One region of the Halomonas terrestris genome, then DNA from elsewhere that is predicted to be linked to it. Evidence: predicted binding sites of a transcription regulator. Region 1 holds the regulator's gene; each other region holds the start of a gene.
The links. Region 1 encodes FNR, which switches genes on or off when oxygen is low (the NO sensors DNR and NnrR bind a similar motif). Its sites were predicted from a motif close to TTGATNTANATCAA; they were not measured.
Positions count from the first base shown of each region.

Region 2: the regulator FNR is predicted to act here: its motif matches at 2,182-2,195, upstream of ACOMD9_RS06225 (ribonucleoside triphosphate reductase).
Region 3: the regulator FNR is predicted to act here: its motif matches at 2,029-2,042, upstream of paaF (2,3-dehydroadipyl-CoA hydratase PaaF).
Region 4: the regulator FNR is predicted to act here: its motif matches at 1,403-1,416, upstream of ACOMD9_RS06605 (cytochrome ubiquinol oxidase subunit I).

Region 1 covers NZ_JBMHFZ010000012.1:38,285-42,739, reverse strand. The annotation lists gene ACOMD9_RS12570 (sulfite exporter TauE/SafE family protein) at 1-269, shown strand, start outside; gene hemN (oxygen-independent coproporphyrinogen III oxidase) at 366-1,772, shown strand; gene fnr (fumarate/nitrate reduction transcriptional regulator Fnr) at 1,875-2,618, shown strand; gene ttcA (tRNA 2-thiocytidine(32) synthetase TtcA) at 2,734-3,642, opposite strand; gene ACOMD9_RS12550 (3'-5' exonuclease) at 3,739-4,365, opposite strand; gene ACOMD9_RS12545 (DUF294 nucleotidyltransferase-like domain-containing protein) at 4,414-4,455, opposite strand, start outside.
Region 2 covers NZ_JBMHFZ010000004.1:152,452-156,906, reverse strand. The annotation lists gene ACOMD9_RS06240 (hypothetical protein) at 1-430, shown strand, start outside; gene ACOMD9_RS06235 (sensor domain-containing diguanylate cyclase) at 427-1,707, opposite strand; gene ACOMD9_RS06230 (DUF503 domain-containing protein) at 1,747-2,028, opposite strand; gene ACOMD9_RS06225 (ribonucleoside triphosphate reductase) at 2,240-4,021, shown strand; gene nrdD (anaerobic ribonucleoside-triphosphate reductase) at 4,064-4,225, shown strand; gene ACOMD9_RS06215 (anaerobic ribonucleoside-triphosphate reductase activating protein) at 4,286-4,455, shown strand, end outside.
Region 3 covers NZ_JBMHFZ010000001.1:471,708-476,162, reverse strand. The annotation lists gene paaH (3-hydroxyacyl-CoA dehydrogenase PaaH) at 1-371, opposite strand, end outside; gene paaG (2-(1,2-epoxy-1,2-dihydrophenyl)acetyl-CoA isomerase PaaG) at 373-1,164, opposite strand; gene paaF (2,3-dehydroadipyl-CoA hydratase PaaF) at 1,180-1,953, opposite strand; gene paaN (phenylacetic acid degradation protein PaaN) at 2,341-4,032, shown strand; gene paaY (phenylacetic acid degradation protein PaaY) at 4,045-4,455, shown strand, end outside.
Region 4 covers NZ_JBMHFZ010000004.1:243,313-247,767, reverse strand. The annotation lists gene zigA (zinc metallochaperone GTPase ZigA) at 1-435, opposite strand, end outside; gene ACOMD9_RS06610 (TraR/DksA family transcriptional regulator) at 435-863, opposite strand; gene ACOMD9_RS06605 (cytochrome ubiquinol oxidase subunit I) at 1,512-3,092, shown strand; gene cydB (cytochrome d ubiquinol oxidase subunit II) at 3,094-4,230, shown strand; gene cydX (cytochrome bd-I oxidase subunit CydX) at 4,243-4,374, shown strand; gene cydD (thiol reductant ABC exporter subunit CydD) at 4,358-4,455, shown strand, end outside.

The sequences.
Region 1 (4,455 bases):
TGGGCGCCGTGTGGGGCTGGCTACCGTGCGGGCTGGTCTATTCGATGCTGGCCTGGAGCCTGGCCATGGCCGACCCGCTGCGGGGCGCCGCGCTGATGGGCGCCTTCGGCCTGGGCACCCTGCCGGCCCTGCTGGCCACCGGGCTGGCGGCCCGCCAGCTCGGCGGCCTGATCCGCCACCCAGCCACCCGCACCCTGGCCGCGCTCTCGATCATCGCCTTCGCCCTCTGGCAACTCTGGACCCTGCTGCCCGGCACCGGCCATGCCTGAGTGCCGCGAGGAACTCGACCTCGCTTGACCCAGCTCAACACGGGCATGGCGAGCCCCCGCTAACATGAAGCCACATCCACGATCCGGAGTGCCGTCATGTCCGCTCATGCGACGCGCGAGAACCGAGGGGGGTTCGCCTGGGACACGGCACTGCTGCGCCGCCATGACACCACCGGGCCGCGTTACACCTCCTATCCCGCGACTCCCAGCTTCCATGAAGCCTTCACCGCCGAGGACTTCACCACGGCCCTCGAGCGCAGCAACGACAATGGCCGGGCGCTGTCGCTCTACGTGCATGTCCCCTTCTGCCGCCAGACCTGCTTCTACTGCGCCTGCAACAGGATCATCACCAGGGATACGCGACTGGTCGAGCCCTACCTTTCGCGCCTCGACCGGGAAATGGTCCTCACCTCGCGCCATCTCGATACCTCGCGGGAGGTCCAGCAGCTGCACTGGGGGGGCGGCACCCCCACCTTCCTCACCCTCGACCAGATGAGCGACCTGTTCGATCGCCTCGATGCCCGTTTCGGGCTCTCGGGCTCGAGAGAGCGCGACTATGCCATCGAGATCGATCCCCGGGAGGCCGATGTCCTGACCCTTCGCCACCTGCAGGCACTGGGCTTCAACCGCATCAGCCTCGGGGTCCAGGACCTGGACCTCAGGGTTCAGCGCGCCGTCAACCGGATCCAGCCCCGGGTGCTGACCGAATCGCTGGTCGACGAGGCCGACCGCCTGGGCTTCCGCTCGCTCAATCTCGACCTGATCTATGGCCTCCCGCTGCAGACCCGCGACAGCTTCGCCGAGACCCTCGAGCAGGTGATCGCCATGGCCCCGGCCCGCCTCTCGGTGTTCAACTACGCCCACATGCCCGAGCGCTTCAAGCCCCAGCGCCGCATCCCGGCCGAGCAGCTTCCCGGGCCCGAGGAGAAGCTGGCGATGCTGTATACCACCATCGAGATGCTGACCTCGGCCGGCTATGTGCACATCGGCATGGATCACTTCGCCCGCCCCGATGACACCCTGGCCGTGGCCCAGCGCCAGGGCACCCTGCAGCGCAACTTCCAGGGCTACTCCAGCCACGCCCAGTGCGACCTGGTCGGGCTCGGCGTCTCGGCGATCAGCCGGGTCGATGATGTCTACGCCCAGAATCACCGGGCCCTCGCCCGCTACGAGGAGACCCTGGATACCGGCCACCTGGCCACCGCCCGCGGGTGGCGCCTGACATTCGATGACCGCCTGCGGCGTCACGCCATCGAGCGCCTGATGTGCGACATGACCCTCGATCTCGAGGCACTGGGCAGGACCTACGGGGTCGACGCGGAGGCCTGGCTGGCAGACGCACTGGTCCGGCTGGAAGCGGCCGAGAGGGACGGCCTGGTGGTTCGCACCGGTCCTCGGCTGCTCGTCACGCCGATCGGCCGGCTGCTGATCCGTCACATCGCCATGGCCTTCGATGCCCATCTGCCCGAGCAGCAGGCAACGGGATACTCCCGTATCCTGTGAGGAACGCCTCCCGCGAGGTGCGGACCTACCTCCAAAGGGATGCTTTGCCGCCAGGCGTTAATCCTCCATAATGGTGGCAGACTCACCATCACGGAGGAGAGCATGCCTGATACCGCGCCCGGCAGGCGGCGTTCCCTGCTGCACGAGACCCGCTGCCAGACCTGTAGCCTCAGTTCGCTCTGCCTTCCGCTGGCACTCGAGGTCCAGGACATGGACCAGTTCGATGCCATCATCCGGCGCCGTGCTCCCCTGAAGAAAGGCGAGGCCCTGTTCCGCCAGGACAGTGCCTTCACCAGCGTCTTTGCCGTACGTTCGGGCAGCCTCAAGCAGGTCACCACCGAGGGCAGCGGCGAGGACCAGCTGACCAACTTCTACCTGCCCAGCGAGCTGGTGGGGCTCGACGGCATCGACGAGGAGTGCTACCCCGGCACGGTGGTCGCGCTCGAGACCACTACCGTCTGCGAGATCCCCTTCGACCGCCTCGACATGCTCTCCGAGGAGTTGCCGGAACTGCGCGCGCAGCTCTACCGCAGCATGAGCAAGGAGATGCGCGACGACCGCCGGATGATGCGGCTGCTGTCGCGCAAGACCGCCGACCAGCGCCTGGCGACCTTCTTCGCCGGCCTCTCCGACCGCTTCCGCCGCCGCGGCTATTCCCCCTACAGCTTCCGCCTCTCCATGTCCCGGGCCGATATCGGCAACTATCTGGGGCTGGCCGTGGAGACCGTGAGCCGTATCCTCGGCCGCTTCCATTCCCAGGGGCTGGTGGCCGTGTCCGGCCGCGAAGTGAACATCCTCGACCTCGAGGCCCTGGCCCGGGTCGCCGAGGAGGAAGGCGCCCGCTGAAGCGCTGCGCCCCAGCTGCAAACTGTTGATCAGCCTGGCAATATTCCGACACAGAAAACCCCACGCTCTCGAGGGCAGTGGGGTTTTCTTATGGCTTAACGCTTAAGGCTTACGGCTACTCGTTGAGGATATCGATCCGGTCGGCCTGCATCCGGGCCTGCTTCTCCTCCAGGCCGGCGAAGTCGAACAGCTCGCGGTCGGCGAGCTGGGAGGGCGCCACGTTGGTCACCGCCCTGAACATGTTTTCCAGGCGCCCGGGGTGCTTCTCTTCCCACTCGGCGAGCATCTCCTTGACCACCTGGCGCTGCAGGTTGGGCTGGGAGCCGCACAGGTTGCAGGGAATGATGGGGAAGGCCATCAGCCTCGAGAACTCGGCGATGTCCGCCTCCCGGCAGTAGGCCAGGGGGCGGATGACGATGTTCCGGCCATCGTCGGAGAGCAGCTTGGGAGGCATCGCCTTGAGGCTGCCGCCGAAGAACATGTTGAGGAACAGCGTCTCGAGGATGTCCTCGCGGTGGTGGCCCAGGGCGATCTTGGTGGCGCCGATCTCCTCGGCGAAGCCGTAGAGGGAACCACGCCGCAGCCGCGAGCAGAGCGCACAGGTGGTCTTGCCCTCGGGGGTCTTCTCCTTCACCACCGAGTAGGTGTCCCGCTCCAGGATATGGTACTCGACGCCCAGCTCGTCCAGGTACTCCGGCAGTACATGCTCGGGGAAGCCGGGCTGCTTCTGGTCGAGGTTGACCGCCACCAGGGAGAAGTTGACCGGCGCGTTGCGCTGCAGGCTGCGCAGGATCTCGAGCATGGTGTAGCTGTCCTTGCCGCCCGACAGGCAGACCATCACGCGGTCGCCCTCATGGATCATCCCGTAGTCGATGATCGCATTGCCCACCTGGCGCCGCAGCCGCTTCTGCAGCTTGTTGAACTCGCGCCTGCCCTTCGCGTCGAGGGCGTCGAGAGGGGGGGTATCGCCATCCGTGACGGAGGCGTCAGCGGGGCTGGGATCGAAGATCACGGCATCTTGCATGGTCGGGGCACTGCCAGAGCGGCTGGGAAATGACGGGAGCCTATCCTACCACTGCCGCCGCCGGCTGGCGACGGAATGCCCCGGATCGCGCTGGCCTCAGGAGGATCGCTTCGCCAGCATGGCCCCCCGCTCCAGGCGCAGGTACATGAGCGCCGTGGTCACGGCGTCCCCCAGGGCGGTATGGCGCCCCATCACCGGTACGCCCAGGGCCTCGGCCACCTTCTCGAAGCGCAGGCTGGGCTCGATCTCGGGGTGGCTGCGGCGCAGCTGACGGGCATAGGTATGGGCCACGTCGATGCCGGCATTGGGCAGGTCGAAGCCGAAGCGCGGGCGCAGCTCCCGGTTGATGATGGCGAGGTCGAAATCCAGGCACCACCCCACCAGCGGCCGGTTGCCGACGAAGTCCAGGAAGGCGCCCAGCGCGGTCTCGATGCTGTCCCCACCCTCCAGGTCGATGCCGCGCAGGCCATGGATACGGATCGAGTCGCCGCTCAGCGAGGCCGGGCGGGCCAGGCGCAGGTCCAGCGACTCGCTGGCCAGCACCCGATCGCCGCGTATCCTCACCGCGGCAAGGGAGACCAGCTCGGCGCTGCGGGTATCGAGCCCGGTGGTCTCGCTGTCGATGGCGACCAGTTCCTCGCCGGTATATGGCTGGAAAAGCCAGGCGTAGTAGCCGTCGGCCTGGCGACGCCGGTCGGCAACCCGGCGCAGTACCTTGAGCATGGGCTGACCTCCTGTTGTAGTTGTCGATCCCCGAGAACGCCGCTCGTGTCACGAATATTCCAGATGAAAGCGGTGCGAGAGGCGCTGCTT
Region 2 (4,455 bases), on a different contig from region 1:
GGGTCTCTATCTCTTCCTGGAGACCCTGTTCTCGGTGCTGCCGGCGCTGCTCGGACCGACGGCCGGCGAGCTGTGGAGCGGCGAGGTGTTGCCGATCCTGATCGCCACGGTGGCGGTGCCGATGCTGGGCGGCGTATTGCTGTGGTGCTCCGCCGGCCGCCTGGCGGACAGGCTGCATGGCGATGGCGAGGCCGAGGTTCGCGTCAAGGATGACGACCTGGTGCGGGCCGGTACCTTCCTGATCGGCGTCTATCTGGTGGTGCGCCACGTCGGCGTGCTGGTGGGGGTGTACTCGGCCTCCGGTGCCGTGGCCTATGACGCCCTGGTCGTCGTGGTGGCGGGTATCGGCATGATGCTGGGCGGCAGGTGCCTGGTGGCGCTCTATCGCCGGGCCAGGACGTTTGGTCTGGACGGCGAGGGGCGTTCCTAGTGTTGCAGGGATGCCGGCTGCGCCTCGACCCGGTTTCTGCCGAGCTCCTTGGCCCGGTAGAGGTCATCGTCCACCCGTTGAGCCAGTGACCGGGAGCTCTCCCGGCCGGCAAGTTCCACCACGCCGAAGCTGGCGGTGATGGTGCCGAGTCTTTCGAAGCGGTGACTGGCGATTCCTTGGCGCAATTTCTCTGCGACCTTCCTGGCCGCGTCCAGGCCGGTCTGTGGCAATAGCACCATGAATTCCTCCCCGCCCCATCGCCCGTGCATGTCGCTGTCGCGCAGGCTGTCATTGACCAGGCTGGCAACGGTCTTCAACACATCGTCACCGGCATTGTGTCCGAAGCGGTCATTGATGCTCTTGAAATGATCGAGGTCGTACATGATCAGCGAGAGCGGCGACGCATACCGGACGGCACGCCTCATCTCGCTTTCCAGCAGGCGGCCGAGCTCCTGGCGGTTGGTGATGCCGGTGAGACCGTCGGTAATGGCCATGGCTTTCACTCGCTCTTCCGCTCGCCTGCGCTGCGTGATATCCAGGAGGATGCCGGTCCAGAGCATGCCGCCGTCGGCTTCCTTCTGTGGGGTCGAACGGCACTCGATCCAGCGAATCGACCCATCGCCGTGGCGGATGCGAAACTCCACGTGAACATTGGCCATGGTGGCGGCGCTGTGCTGGGTCTGGGCCTCGACGCGCTCGACATCCTCGGCAAGGATCCGTGACATCGCTGGATCCTCCCCCGGCCCCGAAATCGCCTCGAGCGGCAGGCCTCCCAGCTCGACGATCCCCTCGCTGAAGAAGGGAAAGCTGTGCTCACCATCCCGTGCGATGCGGTATTGATAGAGTGCTCCCGGCACCTGAGAGGCGATGCCCCGCAGTAGCTCCTCGTTCTGCCGAAGCTTCTCTTCGGTGGCCTTGCGTGCCGTGATATCTCTCACGATACAGAAGATCAGCTTGTCACCGTCGTAGGTGGCACCGTTGTTGCCGAGCTCGACATCGATGATGGTGCCATCCTTGCGGCGCTGCTGCGTTTCAAAGTGTGCCCCGGCGCTGTCGACGTCCCGGAGCATGTTCTGCAGCTCACTACTGCTGAAACGGGCATCCAGATCCCACACGTGCAGGGAGCCCATCTCCTCGGGCGTGTAGCCCAGCATATCGGCATAGCTCCGGTTGGCCCGGTAGATGCTGCCATCGGTTCTGAGTATCACCATGCCGTCCCAGGTCGCTTCGAACAGGGCCGTCCAGAGTGCTATCTCACCGTCCTTGCGTAATTCCATAAGCGACAACGTGGCCTCGTGGGGGAGATGGTGACCTCACTATAGTATCTCCCGTGTCGCCTCCATCACCCGTCCGTCCACGGTGCGCTGGATCTTCTCCTCGATCTCGGTGAGCAGCGCCTCCACCTTGGGCCCCTCGTTGGCCACCGCCACGAAGGTCCACTCGCTCGCCTCCAGGCGGTCCAGCTCGCCGCTCTCGCACACCGCCACTGCCGGGTTGCGCCCGTAGCGTTCGTGAAGGCCGCCCATGCGCTGGCGCTTCTCCTTGAGGGAACGGCAGCCGGGCAGCGAGATGCGCAGGGTGAGAATGCCGATATGCATGATGGCTCCTGTGACGGGATGGTGTGGGTCTGGCCCCGGTCAGCTATACCACGAGGGCGCTTGCATCCGGGAGAGGGCGCCCTGGCGCGGGAGATTCATCCCATCAGCTCGCGGCACCCGCGAGCCCCTGGGAGCGATGGCCGCTCCCTTTTCCTGACCTGGATCATTTTCATGCTCCGCCTGGGTGTCTACCCTTCATCTGGCACAACATATGGTGTTCTTGTTCGTAAAAAGCACCATATATAGACAATCGACCAGTGAGGGAACACCCATGCAACGCCAGCCGACCGGCGCCGTCAACGTCGCCTCGACGGTCAACGAGTACCTGCAGCGCGCCGACTGGCGTGTCAACGCCAACGCCAACCAGGGCTACTCCCTGGGGGGGCTGATCCTCAACGCCTCGGGCAAGCTCATCGCCAACTACTGGTTGGACGAGGTCTATCCCGCCGCGGTGGGCGAGGCCCACCGGGAGGGCGACCTGCACATCCACGACCTGGACATGCTCGGCGGCTACTGCGCCGGCTGGTCGCTGCGCACCCTGCTGATCGAGGGCTTCAACGGCGTGCCGGGCCGGGCGGAGAGCGCACCCCCCCGGCACCTCAGCAGCGCCCTGGGGCAGATGGTCAACTTCCTCGGCACCCTGCAGAACGAGTGGGCCGGCGCCCAGGCGTTCAGCTCCTTCGATACCTACCTGGCGCCCTTCGTGAGACTCGACCGGCTCGACTACCCGGCGGTGAAGCAGGCGGTCCAGGAGTTCATCTACAACCTCAACGTGCCGTCGCGCTGGGGTAGCCAGACGCCGTTCACCAACCTCACCTTCGACTGGACCTGCCCGGCCGACCTGCGCGACCAGGTGCCGATCGTCGGCGGCCAGGAGCAGCCCTTCACCTACGGCGACCTGCAGGCCGAGATGGAGCTGCTCAACCGCGCCTACCTGGAGGTGATGGAGGAGGGCGACTGCCAGGGTCGGGCGTTCACCTTCCCGATCCCCACCTACAACATCACGCCCGACTTCGACTGGGAGAGCGACAACGCCGAGCGGCTCTTCGCACTGACCGCCAAGTACGGGCTGCCGTACTTCCAGAACTTCCTCAACTCGGACCTCGAGCCGCACATGGTGCGCTCCATGTGCTGCCGGCTGCAGCTCGACCTCACCGAGCTGCTCAAGCGCGGCAACGGCCTGTTCGGCAGCGCCGAGCAGACCGGCTCGCTGGGCGTGGTGACCATCAACTGTGCGCGCCTGGGCCTTCGCTTCGCCGGCGACAGGGCAGGGCTCTACGCGGAGCTGGACCGCCTGCTCGCGCTGGGCCGCGACAGCCTGGAGATCAAGCGTGGCTGCATCCAGCAGTGGATGGACGACGGCCTCTACCCCTACAGCCAGCGCTACCTGGGCACGCTGCGCAACCATTTCTCCACCCTGGGGGTGAACGGCCTCAACGAGATGGTGCGCAACTTCAGCGACGACCGCTTCGACATCGCCGACCCCGAGGGGCAGCAACTGGCCATCGAGCTGCTGGAACACGTGCGCGAGCGGATGCGCGAGTTCCAGGAGGCCACCGGCCACCTCTACAACCTGGAGGCGACCCCGGCGGAGGGCACCACCTATCGCTTTGCCAGGGAGGACCGGAAGCGCTTCCCCGGCATCCTGCAGGCCGGCAGCGCGGACGCGCCCTACTACACCAACTCCAGCCAGCTGCCGGTGGGATTCACCGACGACCCCTTCGAGGCGCTGCTGCACCAGGACCCGCTGCAGACCCGCTACACCGGCGGCACCGTGCTGCACCTCTACATGCGCGAGCGGCTCTCCTCGGCCGACGCCTGCATGAAACTGGTGCGCACGGCGCTGTCGCGCTTCCGCCTGCCCTATCTCACCATCACGCCGACCTTCTCGATCTGCCCGGTGCACGGCTACCTGGCCGGCGAACACGAGTTCTGCCCGAAGTGCGACGAGGCCCTTCTGGCGAAGCGCGCCCGGGCCGAGATCACGGCCTGAGGCATTTCCCTGCAACACAACCACCGTGAAAAGGAGCATCACATGAGCCATGCCACCGAGACCCTGCCCACCGAGCAGCGCCAGCGCTGCGAGGTCTGGACCCGGGTGATGGGCTACCACCGCCCGGTCAGCCAGTTCAACCACGGCAAGCAGTCCGAGCACCGCGAGCGCCGCCACTTCAGCGAGCACGCCGGCAACGCCTGAACCCACCGCCTTGCCGGGCACCCCGGGGTCATGCCCGGGGCGTCCGGACGGAACGCGCCCATGTCCCGCGACGATTCTCGCCGACCGCGGCTGCCCGTGGCCGGCCTCACCCCCATGACCACCCTGGACTACCCCGACCACCTGGCCTGCGTGGTCTTCCTGCAGGGCTGCCCGCTGCGCTGCGGCTACTGCCACAACCCGCAGATGCTCGCGCCCCGCCGCGGCGAGGT
Region 3 (4,455 bases), on a different contig from region 1:
GACGAGGTGTTGCTGGCCAGCAGGGTGTCGGGGTCGCAGAGAGACTCCAGCTCGGCAAACACGCCGCGCTTGACCTCCAGGTTCTCGACGATCGCCTCCACCACCAGGCGGCTGTCGGCCAGCTCGGCGAGGGTGGTGGCCGGGGTCATGCGGCCGACGATGGCCTCGACCTCGTCCTGGGCCATCTTGCCCCGGGCCACGCGCTTCTCGAGCTGGCGGCGCACGCCGTCGATGCCGGCCTGGGCGGCGCCGTCACGGTTGTCGTAGAGACGCACCGGGTGGCCGGACTGGGCGGCCACCTGGGCGATGCCGGCACCCATGGCGCCGGCGCCGATCACGCCGATCACGGCGGTCTGTTCCAGAGCAGGCATGTCACTCTCCCTTGAAGCTGGGCTGGCGCTTTTCCATGAAGGCGCTGACGCCTTCGCGGTAGTCCTCGGTGCGGCCGGCCAGGCGCTGCAGGTCGCGCTCGAGGTCGAGCTGCTCGTCGAAGTCGTTGTCGCTGCTGGCGTGCAGGGCACGCTTGATCAGCGCCAGGCCGCGGGTGGGCTGGTCGGCCAGGTGGCGCGCCAGGGTCAGCGCCTCGTCCTGCAGCGCCTCGTCATCCACCACCTTCCAGATCATGCCCCACTGCTCGGCCTGCTCGGCGCCGAGCTTGTCGCCCAGCATCGCCAGCCCCTTGGCCCGGGCCATGCCCACCAGGCGCGGCAGGCTCCAGGTGCCCCCGGAGTCGGGGATCAGGCCGATCTTGCAGAAGGCCTGAATGAAGCTCGCCGAGCGTGCCGCCAGCACGATGTCGCAGGCCAGGGCGATGTTGGCCCCGGCACCGGCGGCCACGCCGTTCACCGCGCAGACGGTGGGAATCGGCAGGTCGCGCAGGGCGCGCAGCATGGGGTTGTAGCGCTTCTCCAGCGACTCGCCCAGGTCCGGCGCCTCGGCGCCGGGGGCCACGTTGCGGTCGGAGAGGTCCTGGCCGGCGCAGAAGCCGCGGCCGTTGCCGGTCAGCAGCAGGGCGCGCACGCTGCTGTCCTGGCGCACGGCCTTGAGGGCCTGGCGCATCTCGGCGTGCAGCTCGGCGTTGAAGCTGTTGAGGCTGTCGGGGCGGTTCAGCGTGAGGCGGGCGACGCCGTCTTCCACGGAATAGAGCAGGGGAGCTTCACTCATGATCAGGATCCTGTGTCATTGCCCGGTGAAGGTGGCGGGGCGTTTTTCCTGGAAGGCACGGATGCCCTCCTCGCGGTCCTGGGTGCCGGCCAGCAGCGTGAAGGCGTGGCGCTCGAAGCGCAGGCCGGTGGCCAGGTCGGTGTCCTCGGCCTTGAGCAGCGCCTCCCGGGCCAGGCGCACGGCCAGCGGCGCCTTGGCGGCGATGGTCTCGGCCACGGCGACGGCCCGCTCCACGGTCAGCTCCGGCTGGGTGATCTCGCTGACCAGGCCCGCCTCCAGGGCGCGGCGGGCGGAGATCGGCTCGCCGGTGAGCACCATCTGGGTGGCCAGCCCCTTGCCCACGGCGCGCACCAGGCGCTGGGTACCGCCGGCGCCGGGCATGATGCCGAGATTGATCTCGGGCTGGCCGAAGCGAGCGTCCTCGCCGGCGATCAGGATGTCGGCGTGCATGGCCAGCTCGCAGCCGCCGCCCAGGCAGAAGCCGTTGACGGCGGCGATGATCGGCTTGTTGAAGCGGGCGATGGCGGCCCAGTGGCGCTGGCGAGGATCCTCCAGCATGCCGACCAGGTCCCGCTCGGCCATCTCCTTGATGTCGGCGCCGGCGGCGAAGGCACGCTGATTGCCGCTGATCACCACGGCGCGCACCTCGGTGTCATCGACGGCCCCGCCCAGGGTCTCGGCCAGCTCGGCGAGCAGGGCGGTATTGAGGGCGTTCAGCGCCTCCGGGCGGTGCAGGGCGATGCGCAGTACCCCTCGGCTTGGCCCCTCGACGATCAGGTGGTTGGGCATGGTCTCCTCGCTTCTGGCGTGGCGTTGACGCGATATGGCGACTGGGTCTGAGCAAAGGTCGAGTATAGGTTTTTTTTGATACGCATCAAATCATGGATATGCCGAATGGTGTATCGTTTATGCCGTAAGGTTGAAGAATTTGCCTGGTTTTTCAGGAGGTTGTGACGGAGAATCGCCCGTTGCGGAGGCGAGGTTATACCATGGTCGAAACTCACCGCTCATTCCTCAGACATGTCGTTTAATACACTGATGTTGAAATAGTTTTTGGGACTGTCTCGGGTGGTTCAAACGGCCGGTGCCGAGGTGGGGTTTGATGTTTCGTTACGGGATGGATAGTCTTTCCGCTGATCCTGTATCGAATAAAGCCGCCACAGGCCGGAGCCCCGCATGTCGCAGCAAGCCCAGCAGATGTTCGACCGTCATCGCGAGACCCTCGAGCAGGCCGTCGAGGCCATCACCACCCGTGGTTTCTGGACACCCTACCCGGAGAATATCAAGAAGTATCCGGAAGAGGTCGTGAAGGGCGCGCCCGCCCGTTTCGAGGCGCTGCTCAAGCAGCCTTTCTCCCTCAAGACCCCGGGCGTGGCCGGCCAGGTCGGCGCCGAGGTCTCGCCCTACGGCTTCGAGCTGGGTGTCACCTACGACCAGCCCGACAGCGCCGCCCTGGTCAGCGCCATGCAGGCGGCCATGCCGGCCTGGCGCGATGCCGGTGCCGAGGCCCGTGTCGGCGTCTGCCTGGAGATCCTGGCACGGCTGAATGCCATGAGCCCCGACATCGCCCAGGCGGTGATGCACACGAGCGGCCAGGCGGCGATGATGGCCTTCCAGGCCGGCGGCCCCCACGCCCAGGATCGCGGCCTCGAGGCCGTGACCTACGCCTGGCAGGCGATGTCCCGAGTGCCGGCGACGGCCAGGTGGGTGAAGCCCCAGGGCAGGCACGACCCGCTGGTGCTCGACAAGCGCTACCATGTCGTGCCGCGCGGCATCTCGCTGGTGGTGGCCTGCTCCACCTTCCCCACCTGGAACACCTATCCAGGCCTGTTTGCCAGCCTGGCCACCGGCAACCCGGTGATCCTCAAGCCGCACCCGGGAGCCATCCTGCCCGTGGCCATGACCGCCCGTGTGGCCCAGGAGGTGCTCGAGGAAGCCGGCTTCGATCCCTGCCTGGTGAGCCTGGCCGCCGACAGCGCCGACGCCCCGGTGACCAAGGCGCTGGCCCTGGACCCGGCCGTGAAGCTGATCGACTTCACCGGCTCCAACGCCTTCGGCGAGTGGCTGGAGCAGAACGCCACCCAGGCCCAGGTGTTCACCGAGAAGGCCGGTATCAACAGCGTGATCATCGACAGCGTGGAGCAGATCAAGCCGGTGGCCCAGAACCTGGCCTTCAGCCTGAGCCTCTATTCCGGCCAGATGTGCACCACCCCCCAGGCGATCTATGTGCCGAAGGAGGGCATCAGGACCGCCGAGGGCCGGCTCTCCTTCGACGAGGTGGCCGGCGCCCTGGCCAAGGCCGTGGAGAAATTCCTCGGCGACAACGATCGCGCCTGTGCCGTGCTGGGGGCCATCCAGTCGCCGGCCACGGCCGCCCGCATCGACGAGTGCCGCGGTCTCGGCGAGGTGCTGCTCGACAGCGAGCCCCGCGAGCACGCCCAGTTCCCCAGGGCGCGCATCCACACGCCGCTGCTGCTCAAGGTGGACGCCAGCCAGCGCGACGCCAGCCAGCGCGACGCCTTCAGCGAGGAGCGCTTCGGCCCGATCAGCTTCGTGATCGCCACCGACAGCACCGCGCACAGCATCGAGCTGGCCCGCGAGGTGATCGGCGAGAAGGGCGCCATCACGCTCGGCGCCTACACCACCGATGACGCCGTGGCCGAGCAGTTCGAGCGGCTGGCCATGGAGGTGGCGGCCCCGCTGTCGCTCAACCTGGACGGCGGTATCCTCGTCAACCAGTCCGCCGCCTACAGCGACTTCCACGCCACCGGCGGCAACCCGGCGGCCAACGCTTCCCTGTGCGACCAGGCCTTCGTGGCCCGGCGCTTCGTGGTGGTGCAGAGCCGTCGCCACGGCCAGCCTGACTGAAGGAGACACGTGATGCCCTGCTATCGACTCGAGGGGGTGACCCCGGTGGTGCACCCCACCGCCCATGTGCATCCCACCGCGGTGCTGATCGGCGACGTCATCGTCGGCCCGGGCTGCTACGTGGGGCCCGGCGCGGTGATGCGCGGCGACTTCGGCCAGCTGGTGCTGGAGGAGGGGGCCAATCTGCAGGATACCTGCGTGATGCACGGCTTCCCGGGCTGTGTCACCCGGGTGGAGAAGGATGGCCATATCGGCCACGGCGCCGTGCTTCACGGCTGCGTGGTGGGTCAGGACGCCATGGTCGGCATGAACGCCGTGGTGATGGACCATGCCGTGATCGGCGCGCGCTCCATCGTCGCCGCGGCGGCCTTCGTCAAGACCGGCTTCGAGTGCCCGCCCCAGTCGCTGGTCATGGGCGCGCCG
Region 4 (4,455 bases), on a different contig from region 1:
GACCACCGTCACCAGGGTGTCGAGCCGGGCGATATCCGAGAGGCTCCGGCCCTGCTCGTCGGCGAAGGTGAAGGTTTCGGCCACCGGCAGCGGTTCGGAGATCCCGGTGGACTCGATCACCAGGGTGTCGAAGCGCCCCTCCTCGGCGAGCCTACGCACCTCGATCAGCAGGTCCTCGCGCAGGGTGCAGCAGATGCAGCCGTTGCTCATCTCCACCAGCCGCTCCTCGGCGCGATTGAGGGTCACCTCGCCGTCGCCGCCGGGGGCGCCGCGCACCAGCGAGGCGTCGATGTTGACCTCGCTCATGTCGTTGACGATGACCGCCACGCGACGCCCTTCGCGGTTGGCGAGGATGTGGTTGAGCAGGGTGGTCTTGCCGGCGCCCAGGAAGCCGGAGAGCACGGTCACCGGCAGGGGCGTTTGCAGGGATGTCATCAGCCTTCACCTCGGGTCTTGCGGTAGTGGTTCTCGCGCTGCTCCTGGCGCTCCTTGGCCTCCAGGCACAGCCGTGCGGTGGGGCGCAGCAGCAGCCGCGGGAGGCCGATCGGCTCACCGGTCTCCTCGCAGTAGCCGTAGTCGCCCGAGTCGATACGGCGCAGGGCCGCGTCGATATTGGCCAGCAGGCGCGTCTCGCGATCGGCTTGGCGCAGCTGCAGGCGCAGCGCCTCCTCGAAGGCCGCCTGGTCCAGCTCGTCGCTGTCGCGCTCATGGGAGGCCATGGCGGCACGCACCTCGTTCAGGTGGCGCTCCACCTGTGCCTTCTCCTCGAGCAGACGGTTTCGAAAGAAGGCCAGCTGTGCGTCGTTCATGTAGTCGTCATCGGGCATCGCCAGCAGGCGAGCTTCGTCAGGGGAGTACGGCATGGCGGTCTCTCGTCATTGGGCGGCGGTGTCGATGCCATCCTCGAACGGTCGCGGCAGGGCATCGACCTCGTCGCCAAGGGACCAGCGGGAGAACGCAGACTAGCCGGCCGGGGTCGCTGGCGCTGGCATCGTCATGCGGGATCTCCATGGTTCGCTGAGGCGTGATGTTATAACGTATCTTTCATTCGAGTTGAAGCCGTCCGTGGCATGTACTCGAGTACCTCGAGCCGGGCTGCAACCGTCAGTACCGGCACGGGGTACTCGGGCTGATCAGCCCCTTGGCCTTCGCGGCCAGCGGGATAGCCCCCGCTGCGACACCAGACCGCAGGCCGAGCGAGCGTCGGGGGGCGAGCACTTTTCGAGGCCACTCCCGGTATAAGTCGCATTATTGATGAATCATTTATTGTTAATATTTCCTCAAGAACATCAAGGTAATTAGCATTACGGGTACCTTTAATATTGATTATCGGCAGTTGGTCCATCGCTGCCTCCGTTTCAGCTTTTCCCCGTACATCAGGAGCTTGAGCGGCCTTACAGTCTTGATGCATGTCAAATTTTCGCTGCTATGGCTCGCCTATAGTGACTTCGGTAGCGCCCCTTCTTCGCAGACGGCCTGCCGTGATACCCGCTCATTTCACGGAGTCGCTCATGGATATCGTTGAACTATCCAGGTTGCAGTTCGCCTTCACGGCGATGGTGCATTTCCTGTTCGTACCCCTCACGCTGGGTCTCTCGATCCTGCTGGCGATGATGGAGACGGTCTACGTGATGACCGGCAAGACCATCTATCGCGAAATGACCAAGTTCTGGGGCAAGTTGTTCGGCATCAACTTCGCCCTGGGGGTCACCACCGGCATCGCCATGGAGTTCCAGTTCGGCACCAACTGGTCCTACTACTCCCACTATGTGGGGGATATCTTCGGGGCGCCGCTGGCGATCGAGGCGCTGATGGCCTTCTTCCTCGAGTCGACCCTGGTGGGCCTGTTCTTCTTCGGCTGGGACCGCATGTCGAAGCAGAAGCACCTGGCCGTCACCTGGCTGATGGCGCTGGCCACCAACCTCTCCGCACTGTGGATCCTGGTCGCCAACGGCTGGATGCAGTACCCCATCGGCTCCGAGTTCAACCTCGAGACCATGCGCATGGAGCTGACCAGCTTCGCCGAGGTGGTGCTCAGCCCGGTGGCCCAGGTCAAGTTCGTGCATACCGTCTCCGCCGGCTATGTCACCGGCTCCATCTTCGTGCTGGCCATCTCCAGCTGGTACCTGCTCAAGGGGCGCGAGGTCGCCTTCGCCCGCCGCAGTTTCGCCATCGCCTCGGCCTTCGGCCTGGCCAGTGTGCTCTCGGTGATCGTGCTGGGCGACGAGTCCGGCTATGAGCTGGGCGACGTGCAGAAGGTCAAGCTCGCCGCCATCGAGGCGGAGTGGGAGACTCACCCGGCACCGGCCGCCTTCACCCTGGTGGGGCTCCCCAACCAGGCGGAGGAGCGCACCGATTACGCCATCCGTATCCCGGCGGTGATGGGGCTGATCGCCACCCGCTCGCTGAGCGAGGAGGTCACCGGTCTGCGTGAGCTCAAGGCGCAGCATCGCGAGCGCATGGTCAACGGCCGTGAAGCCTTTGTGCTGATGCAGCGCCTGCGCAGCGGCGAAGGTACCGAGGAGGATGCCGCCCGCTTCGAGGAGGTGCGTGACGATGTCGGCTATGGCCTGCTGCTCAGCGCCTACACCGAGGACATGAACGCCCCCACCGCCGCCGAGATCGACCGCGCCGTGGAGGCCTCGATTCCCAAGGTGTGGCCGCTGTTCTGGACCTTCCGCATCATGGTGGCGGCCGGCTTCGTCATGCTGGTGCTCTTCGCGCTGGCCTTCTGGCACAGCGTGCGTCGCCAGCCCGAGAAGTCGCCCTGGCTGCTGCGCTTCGCCCTGTTCAGCCTGCCGCTGCCCTGGATCGCCTCCGAGGCGGGCTGGTTCGTGGCCGAGTATGGCCGTCAGCCCTGGGCCATCGGCGAGATCCTGCCCATTCATATCGCAGTCTCCAGCCTCACCTTCAACCAGGTGCTCTTCACCCTGATCGCCATCGGCGTGCTCTACACCCTCTTCGTGATCATCGAGATCTGGCTGATGCAGCACTTCGCTCGCAAGGGGCCCTCCGGCAGCGGCTACCACGCCGGTCCCGACGCCATCGACGCCCCCGTCGACATCCCGGCCAGCAAGCCTCAGGAGGCATGACATGGATTACGAAACGCTCAGATTCATCTGGTGGGTCCTGATCGGCGTGCTGCTGGTCGGCTTCTCGATCACCGACGGCTTCGACATGGGCGTGGGTGGCCTGCTCAAGGTGGTGGGTCGCAACGACGAGGAGCGTCGGGTGATGATCAACTCCGTGGCGCCCCACTGGGACGGCAACCAGGTGTGGCTGATCACCGCCGGTGGCGCGCTCTTCGCCGCCTGGCCGCCGGTCTACGCCGCCGCCTTCAACGGCTTCTACCTGGCCATGATGCTGACCCTGTTCGCACTCTTCCTGCGCCCGCTGGCGTTCGACTACCGCTCCAAGCTCGACAGCCCCACCTGGCGCAGCCGCTGGGACTGGATGCTGACCATCGGCTCGGCGGTGCCGGCGCTGATCTTCGGCGTGGCCTTCGGCAACCTGCTGCAGGGCGTGCCCTTCCAGTTCGACGACATCCTGCGCCTGGACTACCAGGGCGGGCTGCTGGGGCTGCTCAACCCCTTCGGCCTGCTGGCCGGGGTGCTCAGCCTGCTGATGTTCCTCACCCACGGGGCCGCCTGGCTGCAGATGAAGACCGAAGGCGAGCTGCGCCAGCGCAGCGCCGTCCTGGGCAGCCGCACCGCCCTGGCCTGTGCCGTGCTCTTCCTGCTGGGCGGCATCTGGCTGCTGCTGGGTGTGGATGGCTATCAGGTCACCAGCGTGATCGACACCCAGGGCCACAACGCCACCACCGCCAAGCTGGTGGAGGCGAGCAGCGGCGGCTGGCTCTACAACTACGCCCGCTTCCCGGCACTCTGGCTGCTGCCGGTGCTGGGCCTGGCCAGTTTCGTGCTCTGCTCCCTGACCATGAAGGCGGGCCGCCACGCCCTGGCCTTCATCAGCTCCTCGCTGGCCACGACCCTGGTGATCGTGACCACCGGGGTCACCATGTTCCCCTTCGTCATGCCGTCGTCGCTCAACCCCAACCACAGCTTGACCATGTGGGACGCCACCGCCAGCGAGCTGACGCTGATGATCATGTTCGTGGTGGTGCTGATCTTCGTGCCGCTGGTGCTGGCCTACACCGCCTGGAGCTACTGGGTGATGCGCGGCCGACTCAACGAGCAGTACATCCGCGACAACGACAAGGCACTTTACTAAGGAGGTCACCTCATGTGGTATTTCGCCTGGATTCTCGGTGTCGCCCTGGCGGCTGCCCTCGGCATCCTCAACGCCATGTGGCTGGAGCTCAACGGCTACGAAGGCGAACCGGCGGGGGACGCCGAGCATGACCGCGGCGACTGACTCGCCCACCCCCCGGCAGCGGCTGACCCGCTGCCTCGCCCCCCAACGCTGGTGGCTGCGCGGTGCGCTGCTGCTGGCGCT